3 regions of the Enterococcus hirae ATCC 9790 genome follow, and region 1 is predicted to be linked to each of the others. Evidence: riboswitches for the same ligand, from Rfam matches in the RefSeq annotation. Region 1 holds a riboswitch; each other region holds the start of a gene.
What was found. A riboswitch is a leader RNA that binds a small molecule or an ion and turns the genes downstream of it on or off. The one in region 1 is predicted to bind magnesium.

Region 1 (3,287 bases):
GGAAGGTGATACTTGCATAATAAGGTGTTTCAAATTTGAAATTTTCTTTCAATGTTTGGTTCAAAAGATCAATCCCTCCATATGAATAAGCTGCGTTGATCTTATCTTGACCATGCCCAGGTATATCTACATAAGAATCACGCATAATCGAAACCAATTTTGCTTTTTTAGTTTTTTGATTATACTGAGCAATCATCAAAGAATCTGAACGTCCATTTTCTTCTTTCGACCGGGCATCAGAGCCAATCAATGCCACATTGATAATCTTAGGAACACTTTTGGCTTCTACTTTTGGTACATCGTCTGCTCGACTCGTTGAAGAATAACCATGAACAAACTCAAAAGAAAAATAGCCGATGACAATGACGACTGCCGTCAATAGACCTAAAATCACTTTTTGAAATGTTTTCATTTTCGATTCCTCTTTCTAACCGAACCTCTTACTTGAAATATAGCCATTTTTTTATTATGATAGTCCAATTGAGAGATTCTTAATTGTTCTTGTTTAACAGTTTAGGTTTCTTGAGTTGTAACCTCTCAACCTGCTTATTTTTCTCTTTCACTTGTCGAGACGAGATATTCAAAGCTAATCCAATAGCAAAAGACAAGATTAAATAGCTTGTTCCTCCGTAGCTAACAAATGGCAATGGTACACCTGTCATTGGAATTAAACCAAGGATGCTTCCAATATTGATACTTGTCTGAACGAGTATCCATGTCCCTACACCAATTAAGATCAAATTTGCCTGTTGGTTCTTTTGTTTCGTACTCTTTTGGAAGATTCGCATACATAATAAGAAAAGCAAAAACAAAACAAGTAATGCGCCTATCAACCCAAACTCCTCAGCAATGACTGAGAAAATAAAATCTGTTTCGGATTCAGGGAGATAACCTTTTTTAGTAATACTATTCCCCATTCCTCGACCAAATAGGCCACCGTTGTATAGTGCATAGTAAGAGTTACTCATCTGGTATCCTGCACCATGTTCATCTAAAAAAGGATTATGAACCATTGCGATTCGGTCATAAGCGTGTTCAAAAAATGAAGGTAACAAATGATGCTTTTCAAGTAGTAAAACTAAGCCAGCTACTAAGATCAAGCTAGCAATCGCTGCTCCGATAATTATCAGCCCTTTTTTAATGGGAATAGCTGCAGCCCAAAAGATAGCTCCAGCAATAGCTAAAATCATCAGTGCTCCCGCAATTTTAGGTTGAAACAAAACAAGCACGGCGATTCCGCCCACGATCAATACTGGTATATGAAGTTTCTCAGGAACACTGCGGTCATTTCTAAAAAAACGACTTAAATATAAAATCAAAAAAATGGTTGCGATTTCTGATGGTTGAAACTGGATTCCAGCGATTGAAACCCACCGCTGGGCACCATTAACTGTTACAGCAAAAATCCCGAGTTTCATCATCGCTAATAATAAGCCCGATACAATCAATCCAGCTTTTATTATTCTTGGTTTCAGTAGAACTTGTAATCTGATGGAATAGGTCAATACAATTACGCCCCAACTAAGGATAATAAACAAAAATTGCCGAATAAATAAGCTTTTAGGATCACTTCCTGCTACCAATAAACGATAGGAACTAGCACTATATATCTCTAAAAGACCGACAATTGACAAAGCCAAATAAGGGCCTAAAATCAACCAGTCGATCTTTCTGTTTTTCCACATCGCATATCCCCCTCCTCTTACACAAGTTAGGCGAACACGAGCAGTTAAATATAGAATCAGTTATAGAATATAAGAAAAGGTCAGAAACCTTTTCGAACAAGAATTCTGACCTAGCATCATCTCATCGTCCGAGTTTTAGCACTATACAACGTAAAGAAACACTCTTAGCTATTTGAAAAAGCCTTAATCCGACAATTCCTGTTTGACTCATTGGCGTCTTTCGACGTTTCTGAGCAATAGCATATGTTTGTATAGGAGCCTCACCTAACAAGGTTATTACTATTTTTATTTTTTACAGAGTTAATAGTAAGCTTCTTTAACTATTTTAGCAATCATTTATTTGATAAAAAAACAAAATTAATCAATCTTTAATATATTTCCCCTTTTTAGGAAGTCGTTTAATATGAAAATCCTTTGCTGACTTGATTGATTTTTCTGTTTTGATTTTCTCGTTTTCACTTTTCGGAATAAATTATCAAGTTATCTTAACATTTACATACCAGTTTATCCATGCACCAGAAATCCTCATATCTGCCTTTTTACTTGTATATTTCAAATAAAACTTTAAATCATTCGGTTTACCTAAAAAACTTTATTGTTTTTTATAACTAAAAAATGTTTTAGCTAAATTTTATTTCTTACGCCAATATTATAATAATATTCTTAGGATTATACATCCTCTAAAAATAACATATTTATCGTCATGTAGTTCACTTTGGCCTAGGGATGGTAAAGATTTTCCCTAAGGTTGCATAATCATTCCCTGCTAATCGACTAACTGGTTGTAGTTTCTTGGGATCGATCTTCCCAGATACTGGATCATATACCTCTTCATTTAATTGATACGTATGGATTTTTAATAAGAAAAGATCGGCAGTAACTTCTTGCTCATTTTTAATTTCGAGATGGTCATATAAATCCGTTTCAAAAACAATTTTTGCCTCATTGATTGGTGGAATTGAACCATTCCTATTTATTTTCGTAGTCAAGTTAGTCAAGGTTAGTTCACTTTCTTCTTGCGGAAGAGTTGCTGCTGTTTTATTGACCTCCACCACATTTTGCTCATCTAAAACTTGGATAATTGCTGCTTTCCTTATTAAGATATTTTTAGCAGTATCTTTCATCTGCTCATTCTTTCTTTGGACAGCTAACGAAACGATGGGTGGATTTGAACTAACGATATTAAAATAGCTGAATGGCGCAATGTTTAAGTTCCCTTTCTCAGTTAATGTTGAAACAACAGCTACTGGTCTGGGAATAATTGAACCAATCAGTAATTTATAATTTTCTCTTTCTGTTAATTGAGATGACAAACGTGTAAACATCTACTCCCCTGCTTTCATTTGACAGAATCAAAAACTGTTCTCCTGTCTAGATTTAGTCAGACACTATTTTTTACTATCTATCATTGTTCTTTTTTGTCAAGAATCCGTATTGGAAGTGTTGCTAATTACGTTTTTCCTCTATTAAAGAGCTGTGCATTGTTTAGCAAGTATTTACTTTGCTGTTTATGGCTATTTCAACTAAAATAATATGGAGGAGGCGTTTTCATGAAACCTTATTCAATCCTATGGTTATTCCCTACGTTATTGGTATTTGCAG
Region 2 (3,287 bases), 850 kb from region 1:
CGAATGGAAAAATGGAGTTGCAATTAGAATTTCTAGGATATGAGTGTCGTACGATTGAAGAATACTTTATGAAAATCAGGGAATATGGTCATTTTGAGTTAGACATTCTTTCCAAGTATCCCTATATTTTCAGTGATTCATTTCTAGACAATCATTACTTGAAAATCAAAAAAAGAATGCGACAAATGACCGATTCTTTGAATGAAGACTATTTATTTACATTTTTAATGAATCTCACACTTTATTATATCGATAAAAAACGTTTCAAAAAAGCGCGTAGTATCAACCTCGATATGTCTCGCAGTTTGGCACACAAAGAAAAATCAACAATCATTTATGAAAGTTTGATGACAGAATACTACAGAAAGCTGATTGCACAAGCCTTAGGTGAACCACTTTCAAAAGAGTTGAATACTTTTTTTACGGTCATCGAATATACCCTAGGCAAGAAAGAGCGCAAACGTCTTGAAGAGAAACTTTTGGAAGTGATAAAAGAAGAAGAGAAAAAAATGATGTTGTTTGAACAGATTGCAAAAATAGAACAAGAATAAGTAAGGCAAGTGAATAAGAGTAGAAAAGACCTTGCAATAATCATTGACTAAACGAACTGTCAGGTACTTTTCTGCTCTTTCACTCAACTATCAGTAAGAGCAAATCTGTTTGGTCATTCAGGATGAACGATCTCAGATTTTTGCTTTTTTGTATCGAATAATGGGAAAAAACGATTGATTTCATTGGTTGCAGCATCTCTTGAATCAGATGCATGAATGATATTTTCAGTTCCAGGTAAGGCATAATCTCCACGAATCGTTCCAGGAACAGCATCTACAGCTTTAGTTGCACCGACCATCTTACGGACGATATCGATGACATCCTCTCCAGCTAAAACAAGATAGACTACTGGTCCCGAGGTCATATAATCAATTAATTCATCGAAAAAGCTCCGACCGCTTAAGTGATGATAATGCTCTTGTGCGAGTTCTTTTGTCATTGTTGCAAACTTCATTTCAGTAATTGCTAATCCTTTTTCTTCAAATCGTTGGATGATCCGCCCAATTAAATGACGTCTGACACCATCCGGTTTGATAATGACCAATGTACGTTCCATCTGATACACCCCTTTTTTTGTTATACCTTTATTATACTGGTGTCTGAGTAAACCCACAATCAAAGTGAAAAAGCTGATCAACATACGAGCTATTAAGTACAATAAGAATTTTCTAACCCCATCAATCAAAAACAATTTATTTACCATAAATGTTTGGAAAAAGCAAAAAATAAGTTTGACAATCGGTGCATAAGTTGTTATATTTACGAAGGAAAACTAAATAGGATTTGTTAGGTGAGGCTCCTATACAAACACAGGCTACTGCCCAAAAACGTCGAGAGACGCCAATGGGTAGAACAGGAATTGTCGAGACAAGGCTTTTCATAAGGTAGCTAAAAGCAAGGAATTGCTTTTTACGTTGTACAGTGTCAAAACTCAACGATGAGATCAAAGAAGCTTTTTTTTATGTGCTTTTTCGACCTTTCGCTGAATTTTTGATGAAAGGTCTTTTTGTGTTGAAACAATCCTAACAAACAAAAAATGGAGGTGGTTTCGTTGGGAAGTTGATGCTTTTAAAACGAAAGAGAAACAAGAACAATTCTATCAAGTTAAAGGAGATGAGAACAAATGGATGACAGTCCTGCGAAGAAAATAATGCGAGAGAAATTGCTGGCTGAGGCTATTATCTATCTGTTTTCAGCCCCTTTAAATACAGCATTTTCTCCATTACTCAACTAACTAAAAATAACCCAGCTTAAATAAGTATTGCTTATATTTACTGGGTCTAAGGAGAAAAATGAGATGGAAAAAAAGAGAGATACACAAAAAATGTATGCTGCATTTGCAGGAAAGACAAAACAAGAATTATTGAACTTCTTTCATTCGACTGATCAAGGAATGAAAGACGAACAAATTGAAGAATCAAGAGAAAAATATGGTGAAAATTCAATCTCTTATGGGAAGAAAACACCCTTTATTGTAGAAGCTTTAAAAGCTTATATTACACCATTCACCTTGGTATTGATTGCACTCGGAGTGATTTCATTTATCACAGAATACGTGTTAGCCGCTCCTGGGGATAAAGATTTATTTGGAGTAATTATCATCTTTACGATGGTCATCGTCAGTGGAACGATGACGTTGGTTCAATCTGTTCGCTCTAACCAAGCCGCAGAAAAATTAAAATCATTGGTAAAAGTAACCGCAGCAGTTAAACGTAACGGTGATTATACTGAGATTCCAATGGAAGAAATCGTTTGTGGAGACCTTGTTCGATTATCAGCAGGTGATATGATTCCTGCAGATATGCGTCTGTTGTCAGCCAAAGATTTATTTATTTCACAAGCTGCCTTAACTGGTGAAAGTTACCCTGTCGAAAAGCAAGCGATTGTTTACGATGATGAGACTTTGAGTGAAACTAGTTATGAAAATTTGGCTTTTATGGGAAGTAACGTTATCAGCGGGAGTGCTGAAGGTATTATTGTATCTGTTGGTAATGAAACATTATTTGGACATGTGGCTCAAACGCTCTCTGAAAAACCGATCAAATCAAGCTTTGAAATTGGTATTCATAAAACATCCATGTTATTGATCAAATTCATGGCTTTAATGGCACCAACAGTTATCGTTATCAATGGGTTGACTAAAGGGGATTGGCTGGAAGCTTTTCTATTCGGTTTATCTGTAGCAGTCGGTCTTACACCTGAAATGTTACCAATGATTGTTACTACGAACTTAGTTAAAGGCGCTAGTGTGATGGCGAAAAAAGGAACAGTCATCAAAAATTTGAATGCGATCCAAAACTTTGGTGCGATCGACGTGTTATGTACGGATAAAACTGGGACATTGACTCAAGATAAAATCATTTTAGAATACCACATGGATTGTTCTGGTAAAGAAGATGATCGTGTTTTACGCCATGCGTATTTAAATAGTTACTATCAAACAGGATTAAAAAATCTGTTGGATGTAGCAATTATTGATGAAGCCAAACAAACGTTAGCAACCGATAAAATCAATTACCGCAAAGTGGATGAAATTCCATTTGACTTTGAACGTCGTCGGATGAGTGTCGTTGTAGAGGACACCGCAGGTAAAACACAAATGATTACCAAAGGTGCGATCGAAGAGATGTTGAGTATCTCTAATTACATCGACATTGATGGGATCGTTAGTCCATTAACCAATGAAAAAAGAGAATCAGTTCTTGCAAAAGTGAGAGATTTAAATGAAGATGGTC
Region 3 (3,287 bases), 450 kb from region 1:
TAAAACTACTACTGCACTTAACGAAAATCCAGCTAAAATATCACTTGGATAATGGACTCTTAGATATAATCGAGTTGCTGCAATCAGCAATGGATAGCTGATAAAATACCAAGCAACTCTTCTGGTATCCTGACGACTCCAAATAATACTTAACGATAAGATAATTGTTAGGAAAAGCGCAAAGGATAATAAAGAATGTCCACTAGGAAACGAGTAACTCGTACGTATTTCCAATTGTGAAACGGCAGGTCTGATTCGTGCAATGAGCTTTTTTAGAATATACCCAAAAAAACTAACCGCAAAGATATTACAGATATTCCAAATCGCTAACAAATGGTAATTCTTTTTCCAAATATAAAAAGCAAAAAGAAAGGCGAAACATAAGGTCGGACCAATCGTTGCTAACTTAGCAAACAAACGAACAATCGTTGTTAGTTGTGGAAAATTAGGTAAATCGATCTTTGTATAAACCGCTAAATCTAGTGTTTCGAACCATGGAGGATTGATTTTTACGCATAAAATCAATCCAATCAAAAGACATAATGGAACGATTGATAATTTCAGTGCTTTTTGTTGATAATCACTCATAAAACTTTCACTTACTTTCTAACTTCATCTGACTAAACAAATGACTTATTCTACTTTTTTAAAACCTAAAATCATACCTAATCCGCCTCCCATGATCAACAAGGAGGTTCCTCCTTGACTTAGAAAAGGCAAAGGAATTCCTGTTAAAGGCAGTAAACCAATCGAAGCGCCGATATTTTCTACGATTTGAAATAATAGTCCAAATACGAGTACTACCGCTAGATATAGATTTCCTTTATTGTTTGTCTGTATCGCAGTGTAAATAACTTGGTAGAAAAGATAGAAATATAGAAAAACGACGGTCACGCTACCTAAAAAACCAAACGTTTCGGCAATTACAGTAAATACCATATCTGATTCACGTACCGGTACATAGATTGGTGGTATTTCAGCTGGTCGTCCACTAAATCCACCTGCACTAACAGACAATAAGCTTTGTGATTGTTGGTATCCGATCGATTGACTGTAAGCAAAAGGATCGATCCAAGCTCTCACCCGGTCTAATTGATACGTCTTAAAGTTCAGACTATAAAGGATCTCATTACCGTATTTCGTAAAAACTAGACAAATCAATATGACCCCAATAATAAATAAAAAACTAGCACATACGGCCAAGATCTTCCAATGGACCCCTGCAATCATGAACAGAGCCCCCAAACAAATAATAAATACCAAACTTGTCCCAAAATCTTTTTGCATATACATCAACAAGAAAGTTGGTAAACTGATCAACAGAACTTGAAAGACATAGATCAGATCCGTTTTCACGGTACGTTCACTGACTTTCTTTTCATAAAGCAAGGTGAAATAAACGAGAACTAATGCAAAAGTCAATTTAACCAATTCAGAAGGTTGAAAAGTAAAACTACCCATCCTCAGCCAACGTTTCGTATCGGTTAATTGGTACATCACCGGATCATAAAATTTGTAGAGCAAACTCATAATTGCTAATGAAATGGCATAAAAATAAGGAGACAATCGTAACAATAACGCTGTCTTGATTTTTTGTGTCAGTAACAAAAGTCCTAATGAAGCAATGCAAAAGATCACTTGTTTTAAAACAATAGTTTTATAAGGAACTTGGTCGTAGACTGCTGCTCCATATTGCACACCGATACTTAATAAATAAAAGAGAAAAATCGGCAAAAATAACGCATAATTAAACTCAAATGATTTTGATTTCACACACAACACCTCTTAAACGAAAGTTTTCGTAACCAGAATTTCTCTAATCTTCTTATCAAAACATCCGTTATCAACTAGTATCCATTTTGCCATCCTTTCTATTAGGCAAAAGGAGTCACTTTCACATGAGGAAAAATAAAAGTAGCGTGATCAAAATGTGCTGTGATTTATTTTCAAGTAAGTGGTGTAAATATCCAACTCCAAAAAATAAGCCGAAAATTCACAAAAATCAGCAAAGATTTTTAGAAGTTTCGGCTTATTTGTTAAAGTTGCGTACATCAACAACTATCTCATCGTGTGAGTTTTGACACTAAACAACGTAAAGATTTCTCTTAGCTATCTTATGAAGAGCCTTAATTCGACAATTCCTGTTTTACACATTGGCGTCTTTCGACGTTTCTGCGCAATAGCCTATGTTTGTTTAGGAGCCTCGCCTAACAAGTATTAAATTTGAAAAAAAGTATATCCTTTAACGAACAATTTCACAATAGCATCCCGTAGAAAGTTCGCAAAAATTTAGTCATATTTAACCTTTTCCTTAATTTTACCGGCAATTAGCAAAAAAAGAGAGCTTTTGACTAGGAATAATATGAATAAATATAATAAATATATAGTAGCTTTTTATCCATTCTGCTGTTATCCCAATCAGTCTCTCTTTTTTATAAATACTTATTTTTTACGTAATTGCATCAAAAATTTTCTAGCTACGTCCTGATTCATTCCTTCGGCTTTTCTTAGAAATTCAGCGACTTGTTCAATTTCAGTTCCTTGTGCCCCGACTGTGATCGCTAAGGCTCTAGCTTGAAGCGACATATGCCCCTTTTGGATACCGTCTGTCACTAATGCCCGCAAAGCAGCTAAATTTTGTGCTAAACCGACGGCAGCAATGATTTGAGCTAATTCTTTTGCTGATTCAATCTTCAACATGTCTAGTGCAATCTTTGCTTTTGGAAGAATCCTAGAAGCTCCTCCAACTGTTGCCACTGCCAAAGGTACCGTTAATTGTCCAATTAACTTATCTCCAATCATTTGCCAGTCTGACAGGCCTTGGTAAGCACCATCTTTCGCAGCATACGCATGAACGGCAGCTGCACAAGCTCTCGTATCGTTTCCAGTAGCAAGAATGACAGCTTCGATGCCATTCATGATCCCTTTATTATGTGTTGCTGCCCGATAAACATCTAATTTAGCATACTCGGAAGCTTGTTGGATTTTTTCAGCAATTCTCTTTCCTGCTTCAATCGTTTTTCCCAATCGCTCGAAGGGAATCTCACAACTAGCTGTTACTAATGATTCTGTTGCGAAATTGCTTAAAATACTAAATAAAATCTCTTCTTTAGGAAACCAGGAACGTATTTTCTGGGCAACACCTTCTAAGATAGCGTTGATGATATTAGCTCCCATCGCATCTTTTACATCAACCAAGAAATCGATCGATAAGTAATCCAAATTATTACCCTTAAAGTTTCTTGTTGCGATTTCCTGCACTCCACCACCACGTCTCACGATCGAGG

Region 2: linked by a shared signal. The riboswitch ahead of mgtA (magnesium-translocating P-type ATPase) and the one ahead of EHR_RS10640 (FtsW/RodA/SpoVE family cell cycle protein) in region 1 are both predicted to bind magnesium.
Region 3: linked by a shared signal. The riboswitch ahead of EHR_RS12690 (FtsW/RodA/SpoVE family cell cycle protein) and the one ahead of EHR_RS10640 (FtsW/RodA/SpoVE family cell cycle protein) in region 1 are both predicted to bind magnesium.

What each region holds. Positions count from the first base shown of each region.
Region 1 is NC_018081.1:2,231,375-2,234,661, reverse strand. It holds gene EHR_RS10645 (LCP family protein) at 1-412, opposite strand, end outside; gene EHR_RS10640 (FtsW/RodA/SpoVE family cell cycle protein) at 492-1,685, opposite strand; M-box (ykoK) riboswitch at 1,799-1,964, opposite strand; gene EHR_RS10635 (flavin reductase family protein) at 2,396-3,010, opposite strand; gene EHR_RS10630 (ankyrin repeat domain-containing protein) at 3,236-3,287, shown strand, end outside.
Region 2 is NC_018081.1:256,947-260,233, reverse strand. It holds gene EHR_RS01330 (helix-turn-helix domain-containing protein) at 1-551, shown strand, start outside; gene ndk (nucleoside-diphosphate kinase) at 665-1,108, opposite strand; M-box (ykoK) riboswitch at 1,328-1,502, shown strand; gene mgtA (magnesium-translocating P-type ATPase) at 1,850-3,287, shown strand, end outside.
Region 3 is NC_018081.1:2,680,444-2,683,730, forward strand. It holds gene EHR_RS12685 (phosphatase PAP2 family protein) at 1-588, opposite strand, end outside; gene EHR_RS12690 (FtsW/RodA/SpoVE family cell cycle protein) at 634-1,773, opposite strand; M-box (ykoK) riboswitch at 2,055-2,222, opposite strand; partial or broken gene EHR_RS14725 (hydroxymethylglutaryl-CoA reductase, degradative) at 2,443-3,287, opposite strand, start outside.